Regions from separate parts of the Embleya sp. NPDC127516 genome, predicted to be linked through region 2. Evidence: predicted binding sites of a transcription regulator. Region 2 holds the regulator's gene; the other holds the start of a gene.

Region 1 (15,605 bases), on a different contig from region 2:
GTTCCGCCGCGCGTCGACCATGGCCACGCTCGGTGCGGTGCTGCACGAGACGCTGCCGCCGCCGCGCCGGGCGGGCGGGCGCCTTGGCCCCGATCATCGTCGAGTTGCTCGCCAAGGACCCGGACGCGCGCCCGACCGGGGCGGAGTCGGCCGCCCGACTGGAGGCGGCGATCCGCGGCGACGACGCCACGCTGCCCACGACCGCGCCGCCGCGTCCCCCGCTGCCGCCTCCAGGCCCCGAATCGCCGTCCCACCTGCGCCTCCCGCTGCTCGCGGCGCTGCTCGTGGTCGTCCTGATCGCGGCGGGCGTGCTCACCGCCCTCGCGCTCACGGGCGACGACGGCACCCCGCGGGCACGCACGTCCTCCCCGGCGCCGTCCGCGCCGACCGACACCGGCCCGCCGGCCGGCTCGGCCGCCCCCACCTCGCCCCCGGGCCCGCCCACCGCCCCCGGCACGACCGTGCCGCCCACGACCGTCACGGTCACCGCGCCCGCCGCGGAGCCGCCCGCCGCGACCGCGTCCCCCACCGGGCGCCCCGGCGGCCATTGGATCGCCCAACTCGCGTCCGTACCCAAGTCCGACGAGGTGACCGGGCGCGACGCGAAGCTCGCCGAGGTGCGCCGGCAGGTCCCCGACGCGCAGGTCCTGGACAGCGACCGGTACGCCTCGCTCAAGCCGAACCACTGGGTCGTGTACGCGGACGGCCCGTTCCCGGACGGCACCGCCGCGTTGGCCTACTGTGCCGCTCGCGGTCGCACCGTCGCCGACCTGTGCGTGGGCCGGTTCCTCAGCGGCGCCTCGGCCGATCTCAAGTACGTCTGCGCGCCCGCGAACGGCACGACCACCGGGATCTGCCGCCGCGACTGATCCGTCTGCGAACGCGAACGGCCCCGAACACCAAGGGTGTTCGGGGCCATTCGGCAACTTCGGTCCGGCCGGCGACTTCCCGGCCGGCGACTTCGCCGATGTGCGGACCTCGTCGGTGTACGGACTTCGGTCAGTGGGCGGGCGAGACGGTGACCTCGACCTGCTGGAACTTCTTGAGTTCCGAGTAGCCGGTGGTGGCCATCGCCCGACGCAGCGCGCCGAACAGGTTCATCGAACCGTCGGATACGTGCGAGGGACCGAGCAGGATCTCCTCCAGCGTGCCCACCGCGCCCAGGTTCATCCGCCGACCGCGCGGCAGTTCCGGGTGGTGCGCCTCGGAGCCCCAGTGGTGACCGGCGCCGGGGGCGTCGCTCGCCCGGGCCAGCGCCGAACCGATCATCACCGCGTCCGCGCCGCACGCGACCGCCTTGGCGATGTCGCCGCTGCGTCCCACGCTGCCGTCGGCGACCACGTGCACGTACCGGCCACCGGACTCGTCGAGGTAGTCGCGGCGCGCCTCGGCCACGTCCGCCACCGCGGTGGCCATCGGCACCGCGACGCCGAGCACGCCGCGGGTGGTGTGCGCCGCGCCGCCGCCGAAGCCGACCAGGACCCCGGCCGCGCCGGCCCGCATCAGGTGCAGTGCGCCCTGGTAGGTCGCGCAACCGCCGACGATCACCGGCACGTCGAGGTCGTAGATGAACTGCTTGAGGTTCAGCGGCTCGGCGCGCCCGGAGACGTGCTCGGCCGAGACCGTGGTGCCGCGGATCACGAACACGTCCACGCCCGCGTCGATCACGGCCTTGTGGTACTGCGCGGTGCGCTGCGGCGACAGCGCTGCGGCGGTGACCACGCCCGAGTCGCGGATCTGCTTGATCCGCGCGCCGATCAGCTCCTCCTTGATCGGCTCGGCGTAGATCTCCTGCATCCGCCGGGTGGCCGCGTCCTCGTCCAGCGCGCCGATCTCCTCGATCAGCGGCGTCGGGTCCTCGTAGCGGGTCCACAGCCCTTCGAGGTTGAGCACGCCCAGGCCGCCCATGCGACCGACCTCGATCGCGGTCTGCGGCGACACGACGCTGTCCATCGGCGCCGTCAGGAACGGCAGCTCGAACCGGTACGCGTCGATCTGCCACGCGATCGAGACCTCTTCGGGGTCCCGGGTCCGCCGGCTGGGGACGATGGCGACGTCGTCGAAGTGATAGGCACGCCGGCCACGCTTGCCCCGGCCGATTTCGACCTCAGTCACGTTGCGCCTCTCCTGCTGGAATCGGTGGATGGGAAAACCCGTATCCCAGGGTACGGGGCGGGCAAACCGGCGAGAGGCCCCGCCCGCGGTACGGACGAAGCCCCTCGGGGTGTGGCGCGATCTAGCGCGAGTGGTAGTTCGGCGCTTCCTGGGTCATGTGGATGTCGTGCGGGTGCGACTCCTTGAGCCCGGCCGAGGTGATCCGCACGAAGCGGCCCTTGTCCTGGAGCTCGGTGACGGTCGCGGCGCCCGCGTAGCCCATCGACGCGCGCAGGCCGCCGATCAACTGGTGCGCGACGGCGGAGAGCGGGCCCCGATAGGGCACCTGGCCCTCGATGCCCTCGGGGACCAGCTTGTCCTCGGAGAGCACGTCGTCCTGGAAGTAGCGGTCCTTGGAGAAGGACTTGGCCTGGCCGCGCGACTGCATCGCGCCGAGCGAGCCCATGCCCCGGTAGGACTTGAACTGCTTGCCGTTGATGAAGATCAGGTCGCCGGGGCTCTCCTCGCAGCCCGCGAGCAGGCTGCCGAGCATCACCGTGTCCGCGCCGGCCGCGATCGCCTTGGCGATGTCGCCGGAGTACTGCAGGCCGCCGTCGCCGATCACCGGCACACCCGCCGCGCGGGCGGCCTGGGCCGCCTCGTAGATCGCGGTGACCTGCGGCGCGCCCACGCCCGCGATCACCCGGGTGGTGCAGATCGAGCCCGGGCCGACGCCGACCTTGACACCGTCCACGCCCGCGTCGATCAGCGCCTGCGCGCCGTCGCGGGTGGCGATGTTGCCGCCGATCACCTCGACCTTGGTGTTCGCCTTGACCTTGGCGATCATCTCCAGGACGTTGCGCGAGTGGCCGTGCGCGCTGTCCACCACGATGAAGTCGACGCCGGCCTCGACCAGCGCCTGGGCCCGGCGGTAGCTGTCGTCACCGGTGCCGATCGCGGCGCCGACCACCAGTCGGCCGTCCGCGTCCTTGGTCGCGTTCGGGTACTGCTCGCTCTTGACGAAGTCCTTGACCGTGATCAGACCGCGCAACTTGCCCGCGTCGTCGATCAGCGGCAGCTTCTCCACCTTGTGCCGGCGCAGCAGTTCCATCGCCTGGTCGCCGGTGGTGCCGACCTTGCCGGTGACCAGCGGCATCGGGGTCATGATGTCGCGCACCCGGCGCGAGTGGTCGACCTCGAAGCGCAGGTCGCGGTTGGTCACGATGCCCAGCAGCCGACCGTTGTCGTCGGTGACCGGGACGCCGCTGATCCGGAACCGCGCGCACAGCGCGTCGACTTCCTGGAGCGTGGCGTCCGCGCCGATGGTGATCGGGTCGAGCACCATTCCGGCCTCGGAGCGCTTGACCGTGTCCGCCTGCGCGGCCTGGTCCTCGATCGAGAGGTTGCGGTGCAGCACGCCGACGCCGCCCTGACGGGCCATGGCGATCGCCATTCGGGCCTCGGTCACGGTGTCCATCGCCGAGGACAACAGCGGGATCCGGACGCGAATGTTGCGGGTGACCCGGGCGGAGGTGTCCACCTCGCTCGGCACGACGTCGGACGCGCCCGGCAGCAGCAGGACATCGTCGTACGTCAGCCCGAGCATCGCGAACTTCTCGGGTACGCCGTCGGCCGTGAGACTCATGACACCTTCCGAAGGTATTCCGATGGATCGCTCCGCCGGCCCGCTCCCCGAACAGGGCGGGTCCCCGGGTACGGCGGAAACGCGCTCTCGGCAAGCGGATGGGTGGATTGAGGGTTCATGCTACTGGCCCCACGCGGTGCTTCGAGCCCGCTTGCCGATGGTGAGCACAACCGCGCACCGGGTCCGCGCCATTCCCGACCCGCCTCAGCAACGGTCGGGCACCGCCCGGCGCCGGTTCGCCGCGGTGCCGTCCACCTCGGCGAGCAGCGCGTCGAACAGTCTGGCGATCCGGTCCTGGGCGGGCGTGGGACGGCGTCGCCGCAACTGCTCGACGAGTTCGTCGTCCTGCCGCAGCAGGCCCAGGTCGGCGGTGCCGGATCGGCCACCGAACCGCACACCGCCGCCGCTCACGCGGTCTTCTCCTCGCCCGCCAACGCCCTCAGGCGAGTCAGCGCACGGTGTTGCGCGACCCGCACCGCGCCGGGCGACATGCCCATCGCCCGCCCGGTCTCCTCGGCGGAGAGCCCGACGGCGACCCGCAGCACGAGCAACTCGCGCAGGTTGTCGGGAAGACGGCCGAGCAGGGCCCGGGCGTGCGCGGCGTCACTGCGCCGCACCACCTGGTCCTCGGGACCGGGATGGTCGTCCACCGCCTCCGGCAGATCGCACGTGGGTACCGCGCCGCGCATCGCGGCACGCTGCACGTCGACCACCTTGTGTGCCGCGATGCCGAACACGAACGCCTCGAACGGGCGGCCCTCGTCGCGATAGCGCGGCAGCGCGGACAACACGGCCAGGCAGACCTCCTGCGCGGCGTCGTCCGCCGCGTGCTCGGCGCCGGAGACCCGGCCGAGCCGGGCCCGGCAGTAGCGCAACACCAGGGGTCGCACGTACGCGAGCAGTTCGTCGGTCGCCTGCACGTCCCCCTGGACCGCGCGAACCACGACGGCACGCATGCCGTCGTCGGCCTGCGCGTGTGCTTCGTACGGCTCGTCCGGCATTCGCTCGGGGGTCCCACCCATGCCATTCAGTATGCAGGGATCGGCGACCGAATCGCGGCCATGCCGACCCGGGGGACTCATCCGGCCCCCCGGGCAACGGCAATCACCGCACGGACCCTCGCCCGTCGGGGGCCGTCGGCACACGCCTCATCGCACAAGTCCCCACCGACCGTGCCCACCCGGGAGGCGACCCTCGGGCCCCTCACGGTCGGGGGAGTGCTCGCGTGCGTGCGTCATCGCACGAGTCCCCACCGGAATCCGAGCGCGACCGCGTGGGCCCGGTCGGACGCGCCCAGCTTCTTGAACAGCCGGCGCGCGTGGGTCTTGACGGTGTCCTCCGACAGGAACAGCTCGCGCCCGATCTCGGCGTTGCTGCGCCCGTGACTCATCCCTTCGAGCACCTGGATCTCACGTGCCGTCAGGGTCGGCGCCACGCCCATGTCGGGCGAACGCAGACGCCGGGGCGCGAGCCGCCAGGTCGGGTCGGCGAGCGCCTGGGAGACGGTCGCGCGCAACTCCGCGCGCGACGCGTCCTTGTGCAGATATCCCCGAGCCCCGGCGGCGACCGCGAGGGCCACGCCGTCCAGGTCCTCGGCCATCGTCAGCATGATCACCCGTGCGCCGGGGTCGCCGGCCAGGAGGCGGCGCACCGCCTCGACGCCGCCGAGCCCGGGCATCCGCACGTCCATGAGGACGAGATCGGACCGCTCCGCGCCCCAGCGCCGCAGTACCTCCTCGCCACTCGTGGCCGTCGTCACCCTCTCGACGCCGGGGACCGTGGCCACCGCCCGCCGCAGGGTCTCCCGAACCAGCGGGGAATCGTCGCAGACCAGGACGGTCGTCATCGCCGGCCTCCGCAGTGGATCCGCGTCACGTTGAGCCTCCACGCCTGTACGTACCGTTTCCTTTGCGGCGGTCCCGGAGGACGGTGACTCGGGGTCCGGCCCCGACCGCCTCCATCGCCAACCGCTTCACCCACCCCAACGAGCATCACTCGAAAGGGTTACGGGGGGAGTTCCGCTCCGCCGTTACGACAACGAGGCGACCGAGCCCGAGGACACGCGTGGGTGATCGCTCGCGTACCCAACGTCACCTTCCACCGCTTCCCCTCGTCGAATCCCACCGAAGCGCACCCACCGGTGCCCGTGAGCCACCAGAGTGAGTAATTTTTTCTGCTTTCAGTGCATAAGTGGGAATTAGGATTGGAACTGATCAATTCGTGACACAGTCGCACCTACTTCTGATCGCTTGATCACGACTGTTCTGCACGGTCTGCACCCGAGGTGGCAACCCTGCTCACCGACAACTCGTACGCGATAAGCAAGAGGGACGAGTCATGGCTGATTTCTCGCGACTCCCCGGCCCCAACGCCGATCTGTGGGACTGGCAGCTCTCGGCAGCCTGTCGCGGAGTCGACAGCGCACTGTTCTTCCACCCCGAAGGCGAGCGAGGCGCCGCCAGGGTCGCCCGAGAGGCTTCGGCCAAGGAAGTCTGCATGCGGTGCCCGGTCCGTCGCCAGTGCGCCACGCACGCCCTGAAGGTGCGCGAGCCGTATGGCGTATGGGGCGGGCTCACCGAGGACGAACGGGTCGAACTCGACAGCGACCGCCGGCACGGGGTCGCCGCGGAACGCGCGGCCGCCGCGGCCGGCGGCGCGTCCGTGACGCACTGAGACACACACCAAGCTCGGCGGCCCGCCCCCGGATCCGGGGGCGGGCCGCCGAGCTTGGGCGCGGCCCGGCACGTGTCACCACGAGCCGCGGCACGTGTCACCACAGCAGCGCCGAGGCGCTCGCGATCGCCTACCGGAGGGCGGACATGTCCATCTCCCACACCTTCGGCCAGTCCTTGCCCCGGAACGCCGCGTCGGTGCCGCCGTCGCAGAAGACCACCGAACCGACGAAGAAGCTCGACTCGCCGCCGAGCAGGAACGCCACCAGCGCGGCGATCTCCTCCGGCCGACCGCCGCGGCCGGCCGGGATCGTGTTCAGGAACATCTCCATGCCCTCGGCGGTCAACGGGTCCTTGCGGCCCTCGGCCGTCATCGGCGTCTCGATCAGACCCGGCGCGATCGCGTTCAGTCGGATGCCGTCGGCGATGTACTCGGCGCATTTGGTCCGCGCGTACCACGCGAGCGCGGCCTTGGTCGCGGGATAGGCCTGGAGCGCGGCGAACTCGCCGAACACCTCGGTCGCCGCCGTCGCGCCCGCCTCGTCGCCCGCCAGACACAACTCGGCCACCTCCACCGGCCAGTTCGGCTGGGCGGTCGTCGAGTTCGAGCTGATCAGCACGACGGACGCGTTCGTGCCGGCCGCGAGCAGCGGACGCAGCCCCTCCAGGAGCGCGATCGCGCCGAAGTAGTTCACCGATACGAGCAGACCGCCCGGGCGCCCGGTGGCCGCCGCCAGACCCGCGAAGGGCACGAAGCCGTCGAGCGCGCCGCCGGACAGTTCGGTGACCCCGGCGATCGCCTCGGCGCGACCCTCGGCCGTGCTCAGGTCCACCTCGACGTCGGCGTCGTGCAGGTCGACGCCGATCACCCGGTGGCCGTCCGCCTCCAGCCGGGCCTTGGTCGCGGCGCCCAGACCCGAGGCCGCTCCGGTGATCGCGTAGGTACCCATGTCTCTCCTTCGATGGTGCTCGACCGACGGCGCTCGACGGCAGTCGCCCGGCCGACTCCTGACGGTCCGTCAGTTGACGGCTCCCGGCACTCTCGCAGATCGGGCCGGCACCGGAAAGGCCGACGGGCCCGACCGCTGCGAAGCGGTCGGGCCCGTCGGGGTGTCGCGAGGCGTCGCGGGTGGAACTAGTGCGAGTGGCCGTGGCCGCCGTGGTTGTGCGCGGCGGGCTCTTCCTCGGCCGGCTTCTCGACGACCAGGGTCTCGGTCGTGAGCAGCAGCGACGCGATCGACGCGGCGTTCTGCAGCGCGGAACGGGTCACCTTGACCGGGTCGATGACGCCCGAGTCGACCAGGTTGCCGTACTCGCCGGTCGCGGCGTTGAAGCCGTGCCCGATGCCGAGCTCCTGCACCTTGTTGACGATGACGTAGCCCTCGAGGCCCGCGTTCTCGGCGATCCAGCGCAGCGGCTCGACCGCGGCGCGACGCACGACCGCGACGCCGGTCGCGATGTCGCCGGTCTGGCCGAGGTTGTCGGCGAGCACGGAGACGGCGTGCACCAGGGCGGTGCCGCCGCCGGCGACGATGCCCTCCTCGATGGCCGCGCGGGTCGCGGAGACCGCGTCCTCGAGACGGTGCTTCTTCTCCTTGAGCTCGACCTCGGTGGCCGCGCCCACACGGATCACGCACACGCCGCCGGCCAGCTTCGCGAGGCGCTCCTGGAGCTTCTCGCGGTCCCAGTCGGAGTCGGTGTCGTCGATCTCGCGCTTGATCTGCTTGACCCGGTCCGCGATCGCGGCGGCGTCGCCGGCGCCGTCGACCAGGGTGGTCGCGTCCTTGGTGATGGTGATGCGACGGGCGCTGCCCAGCACCTCCAGGCCGACCTGGTCGAGCTTGAGGCCGACCTCGGGGGCGATGACCTGACCACCGGTCAGGATCGCCATGTCCTCCAGCATCGCCTTGCGGCGGTCGCCGAAGCCCGGGGCCTTGACCGCGACGGCGTTGAACGTGCCGCGGATCTTGTTCACGACCAGGGTCGACAGCGCCTCGCCGTCGACGTCCTCGGCGACGATCAGCAGCGGCTTGGACGCGCCGGCCTGGATGATCTTCTCGAGCAGCGGCAGCAGTTCGGCGATGGCCGAGATCTTGCCCTGGTGGATCAGGATGTACGGGTCGTCGAGGACGGCCTCCATACGCTCCTGGTCGGTGACCATGTACGGCGACAGGTAGCCCTTGTCGAACTGGAGGCCCTCGGCGAACTCCAGCTCCAGACCCATGGTCTGGGACTCCTCGACGGTGATGACACCGTCCTTGCCGACCTTGTCCATGGCCTCGGCGATCAGCTCGCCGATCTGCTGGTCCTGCGCCGAGAGCGCGGCGACGGCGGCGATGTCCTCCTTGCCGTCGATCGCGCGGGCGGTCTTGAGCAGCTGCTCGGATACCGCGGCGACCGCGAGGTCGATGCCCTTCTTCAGGTCCATCGGGGCCGCGCCGGCGGCCACGTTGCGCAGACCCTCGCGGACGAGCGCCTGGGCCAGGACCGTCGCGGTGGTGGTGCCGTCACCCGCGATGTCGTTGGTCTTGGTCGCGACTTCCTTGGCCAGCTGCGCGCCGAGGTTCTCGTACGGGTCCTCGAGCTCCACCTCACGGGCGATCGTCACGCCGTCGTTGGTGATGGTCGGGGCACCGAACTTCTTGTCGATCACGACGTTGCGGCCCTTGGGGCCGAGCGTGACCTTGACGGTGTCGGCCAGCGCGTTGACGCCGCGCTCCAGCGACCGCCGGGCCTTCTCGTCGAACTGGAGGATCTTCGCCATGAGGGTCTTCGTCCTTAAAGGTTGCTAGTCGACGTCGTACAACCGACTCCGCCCCGGGTCCACCGGCCGACAAGGCAGGGCGATCCGGGGCGGGGTCGTCGAACCGTCACCGGTTCCGGCGCGTCAGCGCGATGTCACTTCTCGATGATCGCGAGCACGTCGCGAGCCGAGAGAACGAGGTATTCCTCGCCGTTGTACTTCACCTCGGTGCCGCCGTACTTGCTGTACAGAACGGTGTCACCGACGCTCACGTCGAGCGGCAGACGCTGACCGTCCTCGAAACGACCCGGGCCCACAGCCAGGACGACGCCCTCCTGGGGCTTCTCCTTGGCGGTGTCCGGGATCACGAGACCCGACGCGGTGGTCTGCTCGGCCTCAAGCGTCTGGACCACGATGCGGTCCTCGAGCGGCTTGATGGCAACCTTGGTGTTGGCGGTCGTCACGATGCGACCTCCCCCTTCGGAGATCTCACGGAAAAATGTCTGTCGGCGATGGGACAGATCCGTCGTCGCGGGTGCCGGACCTGCTCGTATCGCACTGGCACACTCATGGGGAGAGTGCCAGCACAGACACTAGGTGGCGGTTAGCACTCCGTCAACCAGAGTGCCAGATTCAGCGCGTCGGACCGCATTGTTCATACCGGTGGCCTTCCCGACGGGGGCCGGCGGCGCTCGGCGAGAATGGGCGCGTGCACACCGAAGCTTTCACCGCGCTGCTGACCGACGAGGGCCGTTCGCTGTTGGACCTGCTCGCCGACCACGAGATCGGCGAAGAGCTGTCGTTGGCCACCCGGCTGCGTCGGGAGCACTCGCCGGAGCTGGTGGCCGCCGCGCTCACCCAGTCCCGGCTGCGGCAGCGCGGGCGGGCCAAGTTCGGTGCGGACGCGGCGCGGATGTACTTCACACCCCATGGGCTGGAACAGTCCACCCGCACCTCGGTGGCCGAGCACCGGGCCGCCCGGCTGGTCGCGGCCGGCGGGATCGACCGGGCCGTGGACCTGTGTTGCGGCATCGGCGGCGACGCGCTCGCGCTGGCCCGCGCCGGGATCGCCGTGCACGCGGTCGACCTGGACCCGCTGACCTGCGCGGTCGCCCGGGCCAACGCCGACGCGCTGGGCTTGGCGCACCTGCTCACCGTCGAGTGCGCGGACGTGACCGAGGTGGAGTTGGGCGGGTACGACGCGGCGCTGATCGACCCGGCGCGGCGCACCGCCCGGGGCCGCACCTTCGACCCCCGGGCGTACTCGCCGCCGTTCTCGTTCCTGACCACGCTCGCCGCCCGGGTGCCGTGCGGCGCGGCCAAGGTCGCGCCCGGCATCCCGCACGAGATCGTGCCCGAGGGCATGGAGGCCGAGTGGGTCTCCGATCGCGGCGACGTCAAGGAGGCGGTGTTGTGGTGGGGCCGGCTCGCGCGCGGCGGCCTGCGCGCCACCGTGCTGCCCGCCGGCGCCGCGCTGGCCTCGGGCCCGGCTCGCCGGGCACCGGTGGGCCCGGTCCGCCGCTACCTCTACGAGCCGGACGGCGCGGTGATCCGGGCGCACCTGGTGGCCGAGGTGGGCGAGTTGGTGGACGGCAACCTGGTGGACGAGACGATCGCCTACCTCGCCTCGGACAAGCTGGTCGCCACCGCGTTCGCGAGCGTGTACGAGATCACCGACGTGTTGCCGTTCAATCTGAAGCGGCTCAAGGCCCTGTTGCGCGAGCGCGGCGTCGGCAACCTCACGGTCAAGAAGCGCGGCTCGGCGGTCGAACCCGAGGAGGTCCGCCGCCGGGTCGGGCCGACCGGCCCGAACGCGGCCACGGTGCTGCTGACCCGGGTGGCGGGCGCGCCCACGATGTTGATCGGGCAGCCGGTGTCCCCGGGGCAGCCCACCGGCCCGGGCCTCGGCGGGGTGCTCGACCGGCCGGGAGGACCTCAACCGATGTAGTCCTCCAGGCGCGCGACCGTGTAGCCCTGGGCCTGGATCTTGCGCAGCATGTTGCCGAACATCTCGGTCATCGTGGTGCCCTTGAGCTCACCGGGCCCGCGGAAGTGGGCCAGGATGATGTCGCCCGGGTGCAGCTTCTTCTCGCCGACGTACTGCATGTCGTTGATCTGCATCGACTCCCGCCACTTGACGATCGCGTCGATCCCGCCGCAACCACCGGCCACCGTCTGCGTGGTCGCGTTCCAGTTGCCGTACGGCGGGCGGAACAGCGTCGGGCGCTTGCCGTAGATCTCGGCGAGCCGGTCCTGCTGACCGCAGATCTGGTGCTTCTGCGCCTCCGCGCCCAGCGTCTTGAGGTCCGGGTGGGACAGCGTGTGGTTCTGCACCGTGGCGCCGAGCGCCTGGAGCTTGCGGAAGTACTCCGGGTCCTGCCGCACGTAGGTGTCGTTGAGGAACATCGACACCGGGATCCGCAGGTCCCGCATCATGTCGAGAAACCCGGGATCCTTCTCCGCCCCGTCGTCGATCGTGATGAACACGATCTTCTCCTCGGTGGGGATCTTGTCCACCACCGGCGGCTGGGGCCCGCCGGCCTTGATCGGCTTGACCGCGGGCGGGGCGGGCGGCGGGGTGAACGGCTTCAGGTTCCACTTCGCGGCAAGCGCGGCGGCGTCGGCGCCCGGGGTGTCCGGCTTCGCGGCGGGAGTGGGCCTGGTCGGGTCGGTGGACGCGCCGCCGGTGGGCCGGCCGGTGCCCTTGACCGCGGCGGTGTCGTCGGAGCCGCCGCAGCCGGTCAGCGCGACGAGCAGCGCACCGGCCAGGCCGATCAGGGCCGAGGTGCGGGCCGCGCCCCGCCGCTTTTGTACCGTTCGATGCGCCACTGTCGCCGGACCCTTTCGTTCGTGTGCTCCGATCGCGCCCACGCTACGCGTCGCGGCGGCCTGTCACGGTCCGGACAAGGGCTGTTCAAGGGACTGTCGAAGGACTGTTGAGCAGCCGATGAGCTGGGCACACTCCCGGCAAGGCCAATGGCACGTGCGGCGGCACGCAGCCATCAGCCAAGGCACTCGGCCCGCGTCCGGCTTGCGAATGGCCTCCTCGTCGGACGCGGGTCGAGTGTTGCGCGGAACCGGACGCCGGACTCCGACGCGGACCGGCAACTCCGCCGCGGACCGGAACGCCCACTCGCGCGTGTCGGCCCGAACGCGGCGCCCGGTCAGGGGCCGACGCTGAGCCGTTCGAAGCTCCACGCGTGCGGCGTGCGGGCGACCAGCGCGGCCGGGGGGTCCGGCAGCGACACCGGCTCGCCGGTCCACAGCGCGATCACCACGACCCGGTCGCCGTCCCGCTCGTCGGAGGAGGCGAACACCTCGACCCGTTCCAGGCCGGGCGCGTCGACCAGGACCGGCAGCGCCGCGGCGTGCACCCACGCGGCCAGCGCCGCTCCCCCGCCGGCCTCGGCCCTGGCCTCCCACATCGCCGCGATCGCCATCTCGCCTCTCCCGTTTCCACCGTTCCCGAACCGTCGTACTCCGCGTGAGCGCCCGCGCCTACGACAGCGCCTGGGTCACCGTGACCGGCATCGAGGAGTCGGCCGGGATGGACAGCGTGGAGGGGGCCCGGTCCCGGGCGACCATCTCGGCGCCCAGCGCGGCGACCATCGCGCCGTTGTCGGTGCACAGGCCCGGCCGCGGCACCCGCAGCACGATCCCGGCCGCGTCGCAGCGCTCCTGCGCCAGGGCGCGCAACCGCGAGTTGGCCGAGACGCCGCCGCCCATCATCAGGTGCTCGACGCCGTTCTCCTTGCAGGCGCGGATCGCCTTGCGGGTCAGCACGTCCACCACCGCCTCCTGGAAGGAGGCCGCGACGTCGGCCACCGGCACCGCCTCGCCGGCCCGCTGCCGGGCCTCGACCCAGCGCGCGACCGAGGTCTTGAGGCCGGAGAAGGAGAAGTCGAAGGGCGCGTCGCGCGGTCCGGTCAGCCCGCGCGGGAAGGCGATCGCGGTTCGGTCGCCCTCGCGCGCCCGCCGGTCGATCACCGGTCCGCCCGGGAAGCCGAGCCCGAGCACCCGCGCGACCTTGTCGAACGCCTCGCCCGCCGCGTCGTCGATGGTCGACCCGAGTGGCCGCACGTCGGCGGTGATGTCGGGCACCAGGAGCAGCGAGGAGTGTCCGCCGGAGACCAGCAGGGCCATGCACGGCTCGGGCAGCTTGCCGTGCTCCAACTGGTCCACGCACACGTGCGAGGCCAGGTGGTTGACGCCGTACAGCGGCTTGTCCAGCGCGACCGAGTAGCCCTTCGCCGCCGCGACGCCGACCAGCAGCGCCCCCGCCAGGCCGGGGCCGGAGGTGACCGCGATCGCGTCGATGTCGCGCATGGTGACGCCCGCGTCGGCGAGCGCGCGGCGCACCGTGGGCACCATCGCCTCCAGGTGCGCGCGGCTGGCCACCTCGGGCACCACCCCGCCGAACCGGGCGTGTTCGTCGACGCTGGAGGCGACCGCGTCGGCGAGCAGCGTGGTGCCGCGCACGATGCCGATGCCCGTCTCGTCGCACGAGGTCTCGATGCCCAGGACGAGTGGTTCGTCAGCCACCGGTGGCCGTTCCTTCCCGACGTTCCTTGAGATCGCGGCGCATCACCAGCGCGTCCACGTTGGCGGGCTGGTAGTAGCCCCGCCGCACGCCGATCCCCTTGAATCCGAAGCGCTCGTAGAGCGCCTGTGCGCGGGCGTTGTCCACGCGCACCTCCAGCAGTACGTCCCGACAGCCGCGTTCGAGCGCCAGATCGAGCAGTTCGGTCAACAACACCGAGCCCAGGCCCGTCCCCCACCGATCGCGGCGCACCCCGATCGTCTGCACGTCGCCCTCGTCGCCGATCACCGCGAGCCCGGCGTACCCGGCGAGCGCCCCGGTCTCGTCCTCGGCCACCACGTAATAGCGCAACTCGGGCTCGGACAACTCGGACCAGAACATCCCGGCCGACCACGCGTCCTCGGCGAACAGTTCGTGTTCGAGTCGCATGACGGCCTCGATGTCCCACCACCGCATGCGCCGCAGTCGAGGGCCGGATTCCATGCCGGGAGTCTATCGACTGCCCCACCACCCCTTGAGCCCGATCGATCGGGCCGGCCCGGCCCGGGGCGACCGACAGGGGGCCGGCAGGGGTGCCGGGGCGGGGTGGGGCCGGCGTCGCGGATCGGTGACCGTCAGGCCCGGGGCGGCGGTCCGTCGGGGGTGACGGCCTTGTAGCCCGCGGGGACCTGCGCGTCGGGGCGGCGCAGGTACAACGGCTCGGGGGCCGACAGGGCCTCCCCGGCCGCCAGTCGCCGTACGGCGAACGCCGCGAGCGCCGCCGCGTCCGGGTGCTCCGGCGCACGCGCGTCGGTGAACGTCCCCGCGTACAACGCGGCGCCCGCGCCCACCGCCGGCAGCTTGGTGACGTCCTCGGGCAGGTCGCCCGCGCGATCCACCGCCGGGCCTTGCGCGCGCGCACCCGCTTCGTCGTACCGCGCCCAGTAGACCTCCTTGCGGCGTGCGTCCGTCGCCGCCACGAACGGCCCGGTGACGGTGCCGTCCCGGCGGGCCGCGTACGCGAGCGCGTCGAGGGTGCACACGCCGTACACGGGGATGCCGAGCGCGTCGCCCATCGCGAGCGCGGTCACGATGCCCACCCGTAGGCCGGTGTACGGCCCGGGCCCGACCCCGACCGCGATGGCGGTGACGTCGGAGCGGGTTCGGCCCGCCGCGCGCAACACGTCGGCGATGCCGGGCGCGAGCAGTTCGCCCTGCCGACGGGCGTCGACCCGGGTGGAATCGGCGAGGACGGCGGAATCGTCGTGGAGGGCGACCGTGACGGCCGGGGTGGCGGTGTCGAAGGCGAGCAGCAGCACGGCACCAGGCTACCGACCGCGCGCCGTGCTCTCGTCCGCCGCGCCCGCGGGACGCGCGGGTGCGCGGGGCGCCGCGGGCTGCCGGGAAGGAAAAGTGGACCCGGCTCCAACGCGCGGGCGGTGCCTGCCGGCACCATGGAGGCCACCACACGGCGGAAGAGGGACCCAAGGCAATGGCGAAGCGGCTCAACCCGGGCGTGGCCGTCGCGGGCATCACCATCGCCGCACTGGTCGGCGTCGGCTTCCTCGCGGCGCAGGCCGCGAACTCGGCACCGGACAACCGGGGGATAGCGCGCACGAACACGCCGACCCCCACCGCCCCGTCCGGGGCGACCGCGCCCCCGGTCTACGTACCGCCGCCGGTGCCCGCGGGCTCCGGCACCGGCAAGCGGGTCGTCTACGCGATCAAGGACAGCCACGTCTGGCTGGTCGACGAGGCCGACCGCACGCTGCGCGAATACCCCGTCGCGAACGCGCCGGTCAAGCCGCAACCGGGCTCGTACCAGGTGACCCTGAAGAAGGAGGAGGCGCAGACCGGCAGCGACAACCTCCGGATCACCTACTCGGTGCGCTTCGGCGCGGTACAGGGCATCCCGCTCGGCTTCGCCGCGAC
Region 2 (15,605 bases):
GCTGCGCGACATCGCGGCCTGGCAGTCCACCACGAACACCAGCACGTCGGCCTGTTCGAGGTAGTTCAGGGTGACCTTCTCGCGTTCCGGGGCCTCGTTGAGACCCGGCGAGTCGACCACCACGACGCCGTTGCGGCACAGTTCCAGCGGCCAGCGCACCACCGCCCGCTCGTACGGGTTCGGGGTGTTGTCGTCGTCCGCGCCGATGGTGACGTAGTCGGCGATCTCGTCCACGCCGACGGTCAGCGGTTCGCCCGCCGTACCATCCGCCTCCAGCGGATAGATCAGCGCGGAGCGGGTGTCACCCCACGTGACCTCGTTGATGATCGCGGTGCACGGCCGGGCGAACGAGGGCAGCACCTTCTCGCCCAGCATCGAGTTGATCACCGTGCTCTTGCCGCGCTTGAACTCGCCGACGATCATCACCTTGAACGCCTCGGACGCGGCCCGCTGCTTCAACGAGTCCAACTTCTTGACGCCCGCGCCGATCCGCAACCCGGCCACGATCGGCGTGAGCCGGTCGATCAGGCCGACCAGGGTCTCCTGCCGTGCCCGCCACGCGCCGTAACCCGCGTAGGCCCCATCGGCCGCCCCGTGACCCTTGTCCACCCTGAACGCTCCCCTCCTCGACGGCGTCTCAGCCTCTGGCGCCCAGCATGGTGTCGAGCTGAACCCCGAGCTGCTCGCTGCGCGAGACCAGATCCTGCCATGCGGGTCCATCGGTGCCGACCTTGGCCAGCGCGGTCCGGCGATCCGTCCGCCACGCCTTCTGGCCCCGCACCGCCTCGTCCATCACCCCGGCGTACAGCGTGTGCAGGCGCTTGGAGACCTCCTCGGAGAAGCCGCCGAGCACGTCCTCGACCATCGGCTCCAGCGCCTTCATCGCCTGGGCGCGCTGTGCCTCGGTCAGCGACGTCGACTTGACCTCGCCGAGCACCATGCCGCCCGCCGAGGCGGCCATGCTCGCGCCCATCGGCAGCGCGGAGACGCCACCGGTGAGCGGGATCAGCAGCGCGCCGAGCACGGCGAGGCCGGTCGGGCCGATCCGCCAGGCGAGCTTGCGGCTCTTGAGGTCCTTCAGACCCAGCGACTCCGCCTCGCCGAGTTCGAACTCGGTGGAGAGCTGCTCGACCTTCTCCAGCCGGTATCCGCTGCCGCGCCCGAAGTGCAGCTTCATCTTCGCGTCCAACCACTGCACGTCGGCCTGCACGCTGGAATGCAACTGGGCCTCGAACTTCTTGGCCAGCGCGGTCAGTTCACGACGCAGGCGGAACGGCAGGTCGCGTTCCCACCAGGTCCGGGGGTCCGGCGCGCGCTCCATCTCGTAGCGCATCGTGTCCAGCAGGTCGCCGCGGGAGAGCTGGAGGTGCTCGCGGAACTTCTCCGCGGTCTGCGTGCGCCGCTGCTGGAGTTCGACCCGGACCTTGCCCCACTCGGAGGACATCCGGTCGATCTCCACCTCGGACCGCTCGGCGGCGCGCTGCCGTTCGGCCGCGCCGAGCTCGGCCGCGGCCAGGCCGTCCCGGCCCACCTGGGCCATCTCGCCCAGCAGCGCGAGTAGTTGGCCGGCGGTCTGCCGCGAGCGCATGCTGCGCCGGCCGCCGGAGGTGGAGTACTCGGTGATCCGCTCCAGCACGCCGGCCACCGGCGAGAGGTCCTCGCGATGCGGACCGGCCAGCACCTGGAGGATCGGCGAGATGCGGCGCACCCGGCCGCCGAGGTAGTCGACGATGTCCTCGCGCTCGTCCTCGTCGACGGTGTCCAGCTTGGACACCACCACGGTGATCCGCGGCACGTGCCGGGCGATCACCTCTTCCTCCAGGAACGCGGTCTCGGACAGGCCGAGCGGTGCACTCGCGGAGACCACCATCAGCACCGCGTCGCTCGCCGAGACCGTGCGCCGGACCAGGTCCTCGGTCCGGCGGTCGTGCTCCTCGGCGTCCTCGCCCTTGCCGCGCCCGGCGTTGATGCCCGGAGTGTCCACCAACTCGATGTCCAGGCGGGCCAGTTCGGGTTCGGCGACGAGCACCCGGACGCCGATCAGCCGGGCCGCGTCCGAGTCCCGACGCTCACTCAGCCGGTGCACCTCGTCCCAGGACGCGGACACCGCCGGCCGCGGCTCGGCCCGCCCGTCGGCGAACTGCAACTCCAGGCGCGGCTCCGGTCCGGAGGCGATCACCAGAGGCACGGGCGTGTGTCGACCCTCGGGCAACACCGGGGCGCCGAGCAGTCGGTTGATCAGCGAGGTCTTGCCGCGGCCGAATTCGCCGACCACCGCGACGCGCAGTCCCGGCCGGCGCATCCGCGCCCGCAGTCGGTCCAGTTCACCGGCGATCGCGTCCAGGCCGAAATCGTCGGCGATCTTGTGCGCGTCGTTGATCCGCCGGCCGAGCGTGGTCGCCGACGGCGCCTGCTTGACCAGGCTGGTCACCGATCCGGGCGGGGGCGGCGCGGACGCGGGTACGGCCGGCGCGTCGGCCGGGGTGCCGTGCGGGGTGACGGGCGTACGCGGGGCCGGCGGCGCGGGCGCGACGACCTGCGCGGCCGGTGCGGCCTGCGGCAGTCGTGCGGCCGGCGGCGGCGAGGCGACCGGCGGCGACGAGGCGACCGGCGTCGGCCCACCCGACCCACCCGACCCACCCGACCCACCCGACCCACCCGACCCACCCGACCCGCCGGATCCACCCGACCCACCCGACCCGCCGGATCCACCCGGGCCACCCGCGCCGGACGGGCCGCCCGCGAGGCGGCCCGCCCAGTCCGGATTCGGCCCCGGAACGGTCGAGGCATCGCCCGCCGGGCGCGGACCCGGAGCCGGGGCCTGCCTCCGGTCCGCCGTCTGCCCCGACGGGCCGGGTCGGCCGGTGGGCGAGTCGCCCGAGTCGCGACGCGGCGCCGCCTCACGCGGCGCACCCGCGCGCAGCCACGAGGCGGTGCTCGGCACGAGCTGGTGGTACGCGGCCACCGCGCCGGAGGGCATCACCCGCGCGTACAGCCCGGCGAGGATCTTCGGTCCGCCCTTCGCGTCCGCCTCGGGGTCGGCCAGGAAGCGGCCGAGCGACTGGAAGAAGCGGGCCCGCTCGGCCAGCCCCTCCGGCCGCATCGACAGCGCCCAGGCGGCCTCGTCCCCGATCGTGCTCTCGACCGACTTCGCGACCTCGGGCAACTCGGTCAGCTTCACGTGCCGCAGCACGTCCTCGGACGGCCAGGCCCACTGGACCGCGCCCCACACCGGGTGGATCGGCAGTTCGCGGCGCCCGGGGGTGGCCTTGCCGACCCCGATCAGGCTCCACAACGTCCAGCCGGCCGCGGTGCGCTCGGGCACCGGCGGCAGCGCCACCGACTCCATGGTGACCCAGCCGCGCAGCTCGTCGCTGCGGTGGATCCCGCTCAACAGGCCCGCGACGCCGGGGCGTCGGCGCGGCTGTACCTGCGCGGCCTGGCGCAGCACGTGTTCACGATCGAACGACATGTGTGGTCCCTACTCCCATCGAATCCGTTGTGATGTCGAACGATCAGGCGTGCGTCGGGTGTGCCACGATCATCGTGGTGTCCCGGTCCTGCCACGCGTTGACGAAGTCGGCCAGCGGGATCGGCTCGGTCTGGCCGAACGGCGCGCCGGAGTCGTTGAGCAGGACGTAGACGGATCCGTCGGGCTGGGTGTCGATGCCGGTGACCCACACGGCGTGCCCCATCGTCGGGTCCTGCTCCAGCGGCGCCCCGGTGTTCGGGTCGTGCACGGGGGACCAGATCTCCTGCGCGTCCAGGGCGACGATGACCTGGTCGCCCTTCTCCAGCGCGTCGAGCATCTGGCGCATGTCGGCGCCCGGAACCATGTCCGTGTCCACACCGTGCATTTCCAGCAGCTTGCCGATGTCGTCGGTCCTGGTGCCGGTCTCGGGGTCGTAGATGCCGGCCTGCTGGGCCTCGGTCATCAGCGCGTTCTCGTCCAGCGGCACGCCGGTGAGCTTCTCCAGGATCATCCCTTGGGAGACCACCGCGCAGCTCGTCGGGCTGGTCTGCTGCTGCCAGTACTGCGCGTCGCCCACCGGGTCGCCGAAACCGTCGAACTGGGCCGGTGTCCAGTTGTCCGGCGCGTGGTACTCCCAGTTGCCGCTTCCGTCGTCGACGGCGCCCCACTGCGGGCTGACGCCCTGGCCGTGGTCCGCGGCGGGCCCGGGGTCGTAGCCGGCCGGGTCGGCGTACGGGTCGGAGCCGCCGTACGGGTCGCTGCCGTACGGGTCGCCGTACGGGTCGGCGTAGGGATCGCCGTAGGGATCGGCGTACGGGTCGTTCGCGTAAGGGTCGTTGGCGAGCTGGTCGTCGCGCCACTGCTGACTGGGCGTGGCCGGGGGCACGTTGCCGTCGTTCGGGTCGAACATCTGCGGGTCGTACATGTCGATCTTGCCGTCGCCGTCGCTGTCCGCGTGGAACGGGTCGTAGTTCGGGTCGTGCAGCGGATCGAAGTTCGGGTCGGTATACGGCAGAGTGGAGTTGGGGTAGGCGCCGTTGGACTCGCCGCCCGCGTCGGTCTCCCACAGTGGTGCCGCCCCGACAGTGCCCCCGTCGGCGGTGTCCAGCGTGTCGATGGTGTCGTCGGAGACCATCGCGAACAGGTCGTCGTCGTGCGTGTAGTCGCTCATCTGCCGAATTCCCCCCGGCGTGTGAGGCGCTCGCGTTGGCTGTTCACCGTGCCGCGGCGCCGTTCCGTCTGCCTGTCCGCGTCCTGCAACAGGCTTCTGCGAGCCGCGAGAATATCCTCACGGCGGTGATGCTCGGCCACCATCTCGGCGACCGCCGCCTCGTACCTGGCCCGATAGCGGTCCACGTGTCGAGAGACGTCCAGCGAGTAGTGCGTCGTCGCCGCCCCGACGGCCTCGTCGATCTGTCGGGACAAACCGTCGGCGACGGTTCGCAGTGTCTGATGCATTTCGGCGCGTGCGTGGTTCCGCAGGGCCGTCATGTCGGTGGATGCGAGGGAATCGGCCACTTTGGCCATGAAACCGCCGAATCCGGCCCGGCCGGACGGGGCTCCCGGATCGCCGTTCCGGCCGCCGCCGAACCACTGGTCCAGGGCGCCGCCGATCCGCGCGCCGGGCGTCCTGGGGGCGGTCGGATCCAGGCGCACGGCGCGGATCTGCTGGGTCACGCCGGTGACCGAGTCCTGGTAGGCGCGCATCGCGGCGTCCGCGAGCTGATGCCCGGTCAGCACGGTGACCCGGTCCGGGCCGTCGGCTCGGGCGATCGCGCCGAGCTTGCGATAGGCCGCCTCGAACGCGGTGTCCGCGGCGGCCCGCGCGCTCTCGGCCGCGGTCGCCAGCGCGCCGGTGACCGCCTGCTGCACGATGTCGCCGATCCGGGGCAGGCCCTGCCGGATCAGCTCGGGCGCGCGGACGCCGATCACCGCGCGCAGTTCGTCCGGGGTCTCCGCGCCGTCCAGGGCGTGGTCGATCTCGGCGCGGGTGTAGCGCCACCACTGCGGCGCCATGCCGCCGACGGCCTGCTGGGCGCGCTGGGCACCGGCGCCGAGCAGGCGCGCGGTCTCGCCGTGTTGGGCCCGGACGAAGGCGGCCATGTCGGCGATCCGGGCACCGGCGAGTTCGCTCTCCTCGGCGTCGAGCCGCTGTTCGGCGAGGGTCACCTCGCGGCGCAACTCGTCGAGCAGGTCCTCCAGCAACCGCAGCAGGTGGTCGGACACCGCGACGATGCGTTGACGCTGCATCAGGTCCCGGAGTCGGGCCAGTGTGCGCGGGAACTCCTCGGCCCAGTAGGCCTGCTCGGGGCCCCGCAGCGGTCGGTTGCCGGCCAGCCGGACCACCGGCTCGGCGGCAACCGGCTCGACGACCGGATCGGCCACGCCCAACATCCGGGCGAACCGCCCGCGGACGTGGGCGAGCAGGTCGTCCCGCTCGTCCTCGTCGATGTGGTCCATCTTGGTGACCAAAATGATGCAGCGGCGCAGTTGTCCGGGATCGAGCGCGTCGGTGAGGAACTCGGCCAACGACACCGGCGACGGCGATGTGGACGCGGTCAGCACCGCCGCGACGTCGGCGATGTCGCGCATCACGGCGCGGGTGATCTCGGTGTGCCCGGCCCGGGCGTTGGTGCCGGGTGTGTCGATGATCACCAGCCCGTCGCGCAGCGCGGCGGCGGGGTGGCGCACCTCCAGGCTCTGTACGTGCGGCGCGATCGCCTCGTCGGCGGTGAGCAGGCGCAGGACGCCGGCCGTGTCCTCGGGCACGACCACATGCGGTGCGAGGTCGGCGAGCATGCCGCCGAGCGGGCTGGCCGCGCCGGTGTATCGCCCGGAGGGATACACGTAGCGGATCCCGTGGCCGCTGAAGCGCACCTCGACGGCGAACTCGTCGCCGTGCGTGATCCTGGTCGCGGCGCCGGTGGTGGGCAGCGCCGACGTGGGCAGCAGGTCCTCGCCCAGCAGCGCGTTGATGAAGGTGCTCTTGCCGGCCGAGAACTCGCCGATCACGGCGAGGTAGTAACGGTCGTCCCGCAGCCGGGTCTCGATCTCGCGGATCCGTGCCGTCAGTTGTGCCAGGCGCTCCTGGTCGCCGACGATGCGACGGACCATCGCGAGCGCGAAATCCAGGTGATCGGAGGTCTCGGTGAGCGCCTCGACCACATCGCGTCGTTGTGCACGATCCCCGGCCATGCCGCGAGAATCCACCACCGCGCCCCCTCCCGACGGTGCCCTCCCCGATGTACGGGCGATCCTGTCACGCGGGCCCGAATCCCGTCTCGATGGATCGAAAGCGGATTCGGGCCGGGCGACGGAACGGCTGTGCCTCTTGTGTGACGGCCGTCCGGATGATGCGATGAGGGCGCCGAGGCGATCCCTCGCACCTGCTCCACGTCGTCACCCAGTCGGCCTGACCGGTCGAAATGGTATGTAAGCGGCGCATAATGGTCGCGTGGGTGTCTCGGCTCGTCCGGCGAGTCGATTCCGATGCGATCAGGAGATGGCATGTTCGAGGAGGCCCAGTATCTGGCCCCGGTCACCCGTAGGGCCGACGGCGGAGTCGAGGTCGAGCTGTCCCGCAGTCACCCGGGATTCGCGGACGCGGTATACCGCGAGCGCCGAAACCGGATCGCGGAACTGGCCCTGGACCACCGGCGTGGGGAGCCCATCCCGGAGGTGGAGTACACCGAGGAGGAGCACGAGGTCTGGCGCCTCGTCTCGCACGAGCTGTCCGTATCGCACGCGGAGTACGCGGTCGCGGACTACCTGGAGGGCACCGCGCGGCTGAAGCTGCCGACGGACCGGATCCCCCAGTTGGAGGAGGTCAGCGGCGCGCTTCAGCCGCTCACCGGCTTCCGCTACCTGCCCGCGGCCGGCCTGGTCCCGCTGCGTGACTTCTACGGGTCGCTGGCCGACTCGTACTTCCACTCGACGCAGTACATCCGGCACCACAGCGTGCCGCTGTACACGCCCGAGCCGGACGTCGTCCACGAGGTGATCGGCCACGCCAACATGCTCGCCTCGGACCGCTTCGCGGCGCTGTACCGGGTTGCCGGCGAGGCCGCCCGCCGGGTGGAGAGCCGCGAGGCCCTGGAGTTCGTCTCGAAGGTCTTCTGGTTCACCCTGGAATTCGGCGTCATGCACGAGGCCGGCGCGCTCAAGGCCTACGGCGCGGGGATCCTGTCCTCCTACGGCGAGATCCGCGAGTTCCGCACCGTCGACATCCGCGACCTGGACCTGGTCGCGATGGGCACGATGCAGTACGACATCACCCACTACCAGGACATCCTGTACGCGGCCCGCTCGATGACCCACCTGGAGGACGTCGTCGGCACCTTCTGGGCGACCTGCACCGACGACTCGATCGCCGCCCTGACGGCCTCGGCGAAGACGCCGTAGCACCCCACTCGTTGTAGTCGTTCACTCGTGCGGGTGATCGGAGACCAACTCTCCGTTCACCCGTACGACCTGCTCATACTCTCGCGTCGACACCCGGGAGACGCGTGATGACCCAAGAGCTCGATACCCAGGCGGCCATCCTCCTGGAAGTGTTCCACGAACTGGACACCCCATCCGATCTGCGGCCCGAATTGGTCGACGGGGAAGTCGTGGTGCGGGTGACGCCGCCCGGCAGCCATGAACACGTGATCTCATCGGTGATCCGCCGTATTCACGCAGATGCGGCCATCGACCTGCAATTCTCCGGCAACAAGGGCCTGGTTGCGCCGAGCATCGGTACATTTCCCCCCAACCACGTCATCCCGGACGGGGTTTTCGTGCCTGCGGCATTGGACGTATTCCGTGGCGCCGCCGCCTGGATGCCGTGCTCGAAGGTGCTCCTCGTTCTCGAGGTCACCGATCGACGGCCGGAGTTGGATCGGGAGCAAAAGCGGCGCTGCTATGCGCGGGGTGACATTCCCTTCTACCTGCTGGTCGATCGCGATGCGCACCGGAGCTCGCTGTTCTCGGACCCCGAGGACGGCGACTACACGAGGATCCAGGTCAGACCGTTCGGTCGCCCGCTCGATCTGCCCGCGCCGTTCGCGATGGCGCTGAGCACCAACGGGTTCGGCTGACTCACACCCGCCGTACGAAGACTCGGCCGAAGTCGCCGCCGGTGGCCAGGAGGGTGCCGTCGGCGGAGAAGACGAGGCGGCGCACGCGTTGGTCGTCGTAGCCGGGCAGGGCCCGCGCGTCGGCCTGGCGCAGGTCCGCGTCGTAGATGTGCAGCGCACTCGTGCGATGGCCGCCCACCGCGAGCCGACGGCCGTCGGGGGAGTAGGCCCACGCGTAGCAGGTGCCCCAGCCGTTCGGGTGGTGCGGATTGTCGAACTGCCAGGCCGGCTCGCCCGTTTCGATCGAGATCGCGAACGGTCCGTGCACCCGGCCCCGGTTGACCACGAGCAGCGTCTCGCTCGGGTCGAAGCCCAGTTCGCCGATCTCCCACGCGAGCGGCACCCGCGCGGTCAACCGGCCGGCCGCCACGTCCCACACCTCGACCTCGTTGGTCGGATCCTCCGTCGCGTCCCGATGCCCGTAGACCACGCCGCGACTCACCCGCCACACCGCCAACAGCCGGCCCGACGCGGACAGCGCCGCGCCGCGGCACTCGGTGGTCGGCGACGCCGTCGACACCTCGCACACCGGCTTGCCCGCGCCGTCCAGCACCTGCACCAGGTCGCCCGCGTCGAAGACCACGAGCCGCTCGCGGGCCGTGTCCCAGGACGGCTGCACCACGTACGGATTGAACAGCGCGTCCTCGAACTGCCGGTAGCAGGCCAGTTGTTCCTCGCGTCCCGTGTCGAGGTCGAACCGGCGGGTCGCGCCGCCGATCGTGTAGACCACGGCCGTTCCGCCGGCGTCGAACAACACGCCGCCGATATCGGTCAGCCGCTCGGCCGCCGGCACGGCGTGCACCGTGCGCCGCTCCCCCGTGGCCACGTCCACCAGTCGGATCGCGCCGTCGTAGCCGACCACCACGGTGTGCCCGTCCGGGTGCAGGTCCAGCCCCCGCGACGAGGTCTTGCCGGGCGGCAGGAACTCCAACACCACCTCGTCCTCGGCCCCGCCCAGCCGGACGAAGCCGGCCCGCATCGCCTTGTCCGCCTCCCGCCGCAGCGCGAGCAGCGCCGCTCCGGCATCGGTGAAATCCCGGCGGGTGTCCCGGGGCGTCCCGTTGCCCGACCAGGCGGAACGGACGAACTCGGTGCCGTGCACGGCGAACATTCGATACTTGGGGCCGGCCGAGCCCGGCAGCACGAGCGTGACCTGTTCCTGTCGCATCCGAGCACGCTAGCGCCGGCCCGGGACTCACACCTCGGACGGCGCCGTCACGAAGTCGATCAGCTCCTCCACCCGTCCCAGCAGCGCCGGCTCCAGGTCGCGGTACGAATCCACCGCCGCGAGAATCCGACGCCACGCCCGCGGCGGGTCGACCGGCCAGCCGAGCGCCGCGCAGACCCCTTCCTTCCACGGGACTCCGCGCGGTACGTCCGGCCAAGCCGCGATGCCCACCGACGCCGGCCGGACCGCCTGCCACACGTCGATATAGGGGTGTCCCACCACGAGCACATGGTCGCCGGTCACTCGCGCGGCGATCCGGCTCTCCTTCGAGCCCGGCACCAGGTGGTCCACCAGAACGCCCAGCCGCCGATCCGGACCCGGCCCGAACTCGCGTACCAGCGACGGGAGATCGTCGATGCCTTCGAGGTATTCCACGACCACGCCCTCGATCCGCAGGTCGTCGCCCCAGACCCGCTCGACCAACTCGGCGTCGTGTCGGCCCTCCACGTAGATCCGGCCCGCCCGCGCGACCTTGGCCCGGACACCCGCCACCGCGACCGAACCCGACGCGGTCCGCCCGGGGGCACGCGCGGGCCCCGGCGCCCGCGGCCGGACCAGGGTGACCACCTCGCCGTCGATCAGGAACCCGCGCGGATCCATCGGGAAGACCCGCAGCCGCCCGTGCCGGTCCTCCAGCGTGACGGTGAACCCCTCAGGGGTCTTCTCCACCCGGACCACCGCGCCACAGAAGCCGGTGGACGCCTCCTCCACCACCAGATCGCGATCGGCCGCGACCTCCGGGACGGGCTTGTCCTTCTTCCATCCCGGGATCAGCGACTCGGGTCCGTAACTGCGCATGACGGTGACGCTAGCCGGGTGACGGTCCGTCAGTCCGGTACGACGCGCCCGGCGGCGACGTCGGCCAGCCACCGGTTCTGCCGGATCACGAACTCCGTGTCGACCACCGCGCCGTGTCCGGGCAGCCAGACACTCGCGTCCAGCGCGCGCACCCGGGCCAGCGAATCGCTCCACTCGGCGGCGAACGCGTCCGAGCCGAACAGCGGCGGTCCGCTCTCCTCGACGATGTCGCCGGCGATCAGCACACCGCAGTCGGGCACGTGCACGACCAGGTCGTGATCGGTGTGTCCGCGGCCCGGCGCGTACAACACCACCTCGCGCCCACCGAGGTCCACGGTCACCGGCTGCTCGCGGGCCACCAGCCGGGTCGGCGGCACGATCCGCGCGGCGTTCATCAGATCCGGGTCGAAGCCGTGCGAGATGCCGCTCGCGCGACCGGCCTCGGCGTACCGCTCCAGATAGTCCGGCAGGTCCGCGTGGCCCCAGACCTCGGCGTCGGGGAAGGCGCGCAGCACCTCGTCGTTGCCGAAGCAGTGGTCGAAGTGACCGTGCGTGTTCACCACCGCGACCACCCGGTCGGGCAGGTCGTGCGCGGGCAGCTCACGAGCCAGCGAGGCCAGCAGATTCGCGGCCTCGTGGTCGTGCGATCCGGTGTCCACGAGCAGGATCCCGTCGCGTCCCGTGACGACCGCCACATTCAGCTCCAGGCCGGGCAGCCGACGGCGCAGGACGCCCGGTCCGATCGGCTCCCAGGTGGCGTGTTTCGGCTGTTCGGCGCGTACCATGCGTCAACCTTGGCACGGACTCAGGGGTACGGTCCGGATCGGGTGACCCGTACACTGGCACTCGGCGGGACGGAGTGCCAACCAGCGTGACGAACCGCCGCGAACGGGACAGGCAACGGGCGGAACAACGGGTCAGGAGGTGCGCACCATGCTCGACGATCGCAAGCAGGACGTGCTGCGCGCCATCGTGCAGGACTATGTGGCGACCCAGGAGCCGGTCGGCTCCAAGGCGCTCGCGGACCGACACAACCTCGGGGTCTCCCCGGCCACCATTCGCAACGACATGGCCGCGCTGGAGGAGGAGGGCTACATCACGCAGCCCCACACCAGCGCCGGCCGCGTGCCCACGGACAAGGGCTACCGGCTGTTCGTCGACCGGCTCGCGGGTGTCAAGCCGCTGTCGGGCGCCGAGCGCCGGGCGATCCAGACGTTCCTGGCCGGCGCGGTGGACCTGGACGACGTGGTGGGCCGGACGGTGCGGCTGCTCGCGCAGCTCACCCATCAGGTGGCCGTCGTGCAGTACCCCTCGCTGACCCGCTCGACGATCCGGCACGTCGAGCTGCTCACCCTCGCGCCGACGCGCGTCATGCTCGTGCTGATCACCAGCACCGGCCGAGTCGAGCAACGGGTGATGGACACCCCCGGCCCGGTCGGCGAGAACCTGCTCGCCGACGTGCGCGCGCGACTGAACAGCCGGATCACCGGCAAGCGGTTCGCCGATGTGCCGTTGCTGGTCCAGGACCTCGCCGAGCCGTTCACCGCCGAGGAACGGCCGATCGTGGCGGGCATCCTGGCCACGCTGCTCGACACCCTGGTCGAACACAAGGAAGAGAAGGTCGTCCTGGCCGGGACGGCCAACCTGACCCGCTTCGGTATGGACTTCCCGAACACGATCCGCCCGGTCCTGGAGGCACTGGAGGAACACGTCGTGTTGCTGCGCCTGTTGGGCGAGGCGACCGACCCGGGCATGGTCGTGCGGATCGGACACGAGAACATGCACGAAGGACTGGCCGCGACCTCGGTGGTCGCCGTCGGATACGGCAGTGGGCAGGAAACGCTGGCGAAGCTCGGGGTGCTCGGGCCGACCCGAATGGACTACCCCGGAACGATGGGAGCGGTGCGCGCCGTGGCACGGTACGTCGGACAGATCCTCGCGGAGTCGTAGAGTTGGCTACCGATTACTACGAGGTCCTCGGGGTGCGGCGGGACGCCACCCCGGAGGAAATCAAGAAGGCCTTCCGCCGGCTGGCTCGGGAGCTGCACCCGGACGTCAATCCGGACCCGAAGACGCAGGACCGGTTCAAGGAGATCAACAACGCCTACGAGGTCCTCTCGGACCCGCAGAAGCGGCAGATGTACGACCTCGGCGGCGACCCGCTGTCCTCCGGGGGCGGCGCGGGCGGCGGCTTCGGCCAAGCCGGCTTCGGCTTCAGCGACATCATGGACGCGTTCTTCGGCCAGGCCAGCCAGCGCGGTCCGCGCTCGCGCACGCGCCGCGGCCAGGACGCGATGATCCGGATCGAGATCACCCTCGAAGAGGCCGCGTTCGGCACCACCCGCGAGATCCAGGTGGACACCGCCGTCACGTGCAACACGTGCAACGGCGAGGGCGCGGCGCCCGGCACCACGGCGCAGACCTGCGACATGTGTCGCGGTCGCGGCGAGGTCAGCCAGGTCACCAAGTCCTTCCTGGGCCAGGTCATGACGTCGCGGCCGTGTCCGCAGTGTCAGGGCTTCGGCACCGTGGTCCCGCACCCGTGCCCCGAGTGCGCGGGCGACGGCCGGATTCGCGCGCGGCGCACGCTCACCGTCAAGATCCCGGCGGGCGTGGACAGCGGCACCCGGATCCAGCTCGCGGGCGAGGGCGAGGTCGGCCCCGGCGGGGGCCCGGCCGGCGACCTGTACGTGGAGATCGTCGAGGTCCCGCACACCACCTTCCAGCGGCGCGGCGACGACCTGCACTGCACGGTCACCATCCCGATGACGGCGGCGTCGCTGGGTACCAAGGTGCCGTTGCAGACGCTGGACGGCACCGAGGAGATCGACATTCGCCCCGGCACCCAGTCGGGCCAGTCGATCCCGCTGCACGGGCGCGGCATCACCCACCTGCGCGGCGGCGGCCGGGGCGACCTGATCGTGCACGTCGAGGTGCAGACGCCGAGCAAGCTCGACCCCGAGCAGGAGGAACTGCTGCGCCGGCTGGCCAAGCTGCGCGGCGAGGAACGCCCCTCGGGTCAGTTCACGCCGGGGCAGCAGGGCCTGTTCTCCCGGCTCAAGGACGCGTTCAACGGACGCTGAGACGATGCGCGGCGCGCCCGAGGGCGCGCCGCGCGCGGTTTCGTGGTCGCGGGTGTCGGACGGGCCGATTTTCGGCCGCTTCGGCACCCGCGGCGCGTCGGCGAGGGGACGGCGGCTCCGTCCGCGGCCGGACACTCCCTAGGCTGGGCCGGGCGACACGAGCCGAGCCGAGCCCACCGAGCGAACGGGGAGCATGATGCCGACGAATACCGACCCCACCCGGCTCACCGCACTGCCGATCGTGCAGGCGCCGATGGCCGGCGCCGCCGGACCCGCGCTCGCGGCGGCGGTGGTCCGCGCGGGTGGGCTCGGCTTCCTGGCCGCCGGGTATCGCTCGGCCGACGAGCTGGCCGCCGAGATCGACGAACTGCGCACGCTGGTCGGCGACGCCCCCTTCGGGGTCAACGCGTTCATGCCGCACCCCACGCCCACCCGCGCCCAGGACGAGCTGACCCGGCGCTACGCGGCCTCGCTCACCCGGGCCGCCGCCCACTACGGCGGCACCGTCGGCACGCCCGCCCCCGGCTGCGAACGCGACGACTGGGACGCCAAGCTCGCACTGCTGCTCGCCCACCCGGTCCCGGTCGTGAGCTTCACCTTCGGCCTGCCCGACACCGAGGCGATCACCGCGCTGCGGGCCGCGGGCACGCTGACCGTGGCCACCGTCACCACGCCCGAGGAGGCCCGCGCCGCCGCCGACGCCGGGGTCGACGCGCTGTGCGTGCAGGGCGCCGAGGCCGGCGGCCACCAGGGCGGATTCGCCAACCCCGACGCGCCCGCCCCGTACGGCCTGCTCACCCTGCTCACGCTGATCGCCGCCGAGACCGAGCTGCCGCTGATCGCCGCGGGCGGCCTGATGACCGGCCGACAGATCGAGGCGGTGCGGCTCGCCGGCGCGAGCGCGGCCCAACTGGGTACCGCCTTCCTGCGCTGCCCGGAGGGCAGCGCGCCCGCCGCGCACAAAGCCGCGCTCGCCGACCCGGCGTTCGAGCGCAGCGTGCTCACCCGCGCGTTCTCCGGCCGCTGGGCCAGGGGACTGCGCAACGGCTTCGTGGCCCGCCACGAGGCCGAGGCTCCCGGGGTCTACCCCTTCGTCCACCACCTGGTCTCGCCGATCCGCAAGGCCGCCGCCGCCCGGGGCGAGGCCGACGGCCTGGCCCTGTGGGCCGGTCAGGGCTGGCGCCTCGCCCGCGAGGAGCCGGCCGCAGAGGTGATCAGCCGGCTCGTCGACGAGATGGCCGCCGCCCGAAAGGCATGCGCTTGAGCGCCCCCGTCTTCCTCGCCCCCGGCGACGCCATCCGGCACGGCCGGCAGGTCGTCCTCGACGGCGCCGAGGGCCGGCACGCCGTCACGGTGCGCCGGCTCGTCGCCGGTGAGCCGGTCGTCCTGGCGGACGGCGCCGGACTGGCCGTGTACGGCACGGTCAACCGCACCGAGGGCAAGGACAGGCTGTACGTCGACGTCGACTCGCGCACCGAGGAACCCGCCCCCACGCCCCGGATCGTGGTGGTCCAGGCGCTGCCCAAGGGCGACCGCGGCGAACTCGCGGTGGAGACGATGACCGAGGTCGGCGTCGACGTGATCGTGCCGTGGGCCGCCTCCCGCTGCATCACCCAGTGGAAGGGTGAGCGTGGGGCGAAGGCCCTGGCCAAGTGGCGCTCGACCGCCCGCGAGGCGGGCAAGCAGGCCCGCCGGCCGCACCTGCCCGAGGTGACCGAGCAGATGAGCACGCGCCGGGTCACCGCCCTGCTCGGCGCCGCCGCGTTCGCGGGCGTCCTGCACGAGGCGGCGACCGAACCGCTGGCGACCGCCGCGACGCCGACCGAGGGCGATCTGGTCCTGGTGGTCGGTCCCGAGGGCGGGGTGTCCCCGGAGGAACTGGCCGCGTTCGCCACCGCCGGCGCGAC

Evidence for each region. Region 2 encodes HrcA, which represses chaperone genes, less so after heat shock. Its sites were predicted from a motif close to TTNGCACTCNGNNNNNCNGAGTGCNAA; they were not measured.
Region 1: the regulator HrcA is predicted to act here: its motif matches at 9,759-9,785, upstream of groES (co-chaperone GroES).

Annotation. Positions count from the first base shown of each region.
Region 1 is NZ_JBIWJT010000026.1:22,072-37,676, forward strand. Features, by position in the region: gene ACIRL2_RS37000 (hypothetical protein) at 84-869, shown strand; gene ACIRL2_RS37005 (GuaB3 family IMP dehydrogenase-related protein) at 1,000-2,115, opposite strand; gene guaB (IMP dehydrogenase) at 2,237-3,739, opposite strand; gene ACIRL2_RS37015 (hypothetical protein) at 3,944-4,150, opposite strand; gene shbA (RNA polymerase sigma factor ShbA) at 4,147-4,740, opposite strand; gene ACIRL2_RS37025 (response regulator transcription factor) at 4,974-5,585, opposite strand; gene ACIRL2_RS37030 (WhiB family transcriptional regulator) at 6,077-6,412, shown strand; gene ACIRL2_RS37035 (SDR family oxidoreductase) at 6,543-7,361, opposite strand; gene groL (chaperonin GroEL) at 7,547-9,175, opposite strand; gene groES (co-chaperone GroES) at 9,310-9,618, opposite strand; gene ACIRL2_RS37050 (THUMP-like domain-containing protein) at 9,864-11,102, shown strand; gene ACIRL2_RS37055 (polysaccharide deacetylase family protein) at 11,090-11,983, opposite strand; gene ACIRL2_RS37060 (hypothetical protein) at 12,319-12,594, opposite strand; gene tsaD (tRNA (adenosine(37)-N6)-threonylcarbamoyltransferase complex transferase subunit TsaD) at 12,653-13,696, opposite strand; gene rimI (ribosomal protein S18-alanine N-acetyltransferase) at 13,689-14,177, opposite strand; gene tsaB (tRNA (adenosine(37)-N6)-threonylcarbamoyltransferase complex dimerization subunit type 1 TsaB) at 14,309-14,992, opposite strand; gene ACIRL2_RS37080 (L,D-transpeptidase) at 15,166-15,605, shown strand, end outside.
Region 2 is NZ_JBIWJT010000005.1:516,374-531,978, reverse strand. Features, by position in the region: gene ACIRL2_RS12975 (dynamin family protein) at 1-609, opposite strand, end outside; gene ACIRL2_RS12970 (dynamin family protein) at 638-3,472, opposite strand; gene ACIRL2_RS12965 (hypothetical protein) at 3,516-4,643, opposite strand; gene ACIRL2_RS12960 (dynamin family protein) at 4,640-6,667, opposite strand; gene ACIRL2_RS12955 (phenylalanine 4-monooxygenase) at 6,980-7,873, shown strand; gene ACIRL2_RS12950 (Uma2 family endonuclease) at 7,981-8,550, shown strand; gene ACIRL2_RS12945 (WD40 repeat domain-containing protein) at 8,552-9,757, opposite strand; gene ACIRL2_RS12940 (DUF3097 domain-containing protein) at 9,785-10,615, opposite strand; gene ACIRL2_RS12935 (MBL fold metallo-hydrolase) at 10,645-11,400, opposite strand; gene hrcA (heat-inducible transcriptional repressor HrcA) at 11,549-12,565, shown strand; gene dnaJ (molecular chaperone DnaJ) at 12,568-13,698, shown strand; gene ACIRL2_RS12920 (NAD(P)H-dependent flavin oxidoreductase) at 13,895-14,962, shown strand; gene ACIRL2_RS12915 (16S rRNA (uracil(1498)-N(3))-methyltransferase) at 14,959-15,605, shown strand, end outside.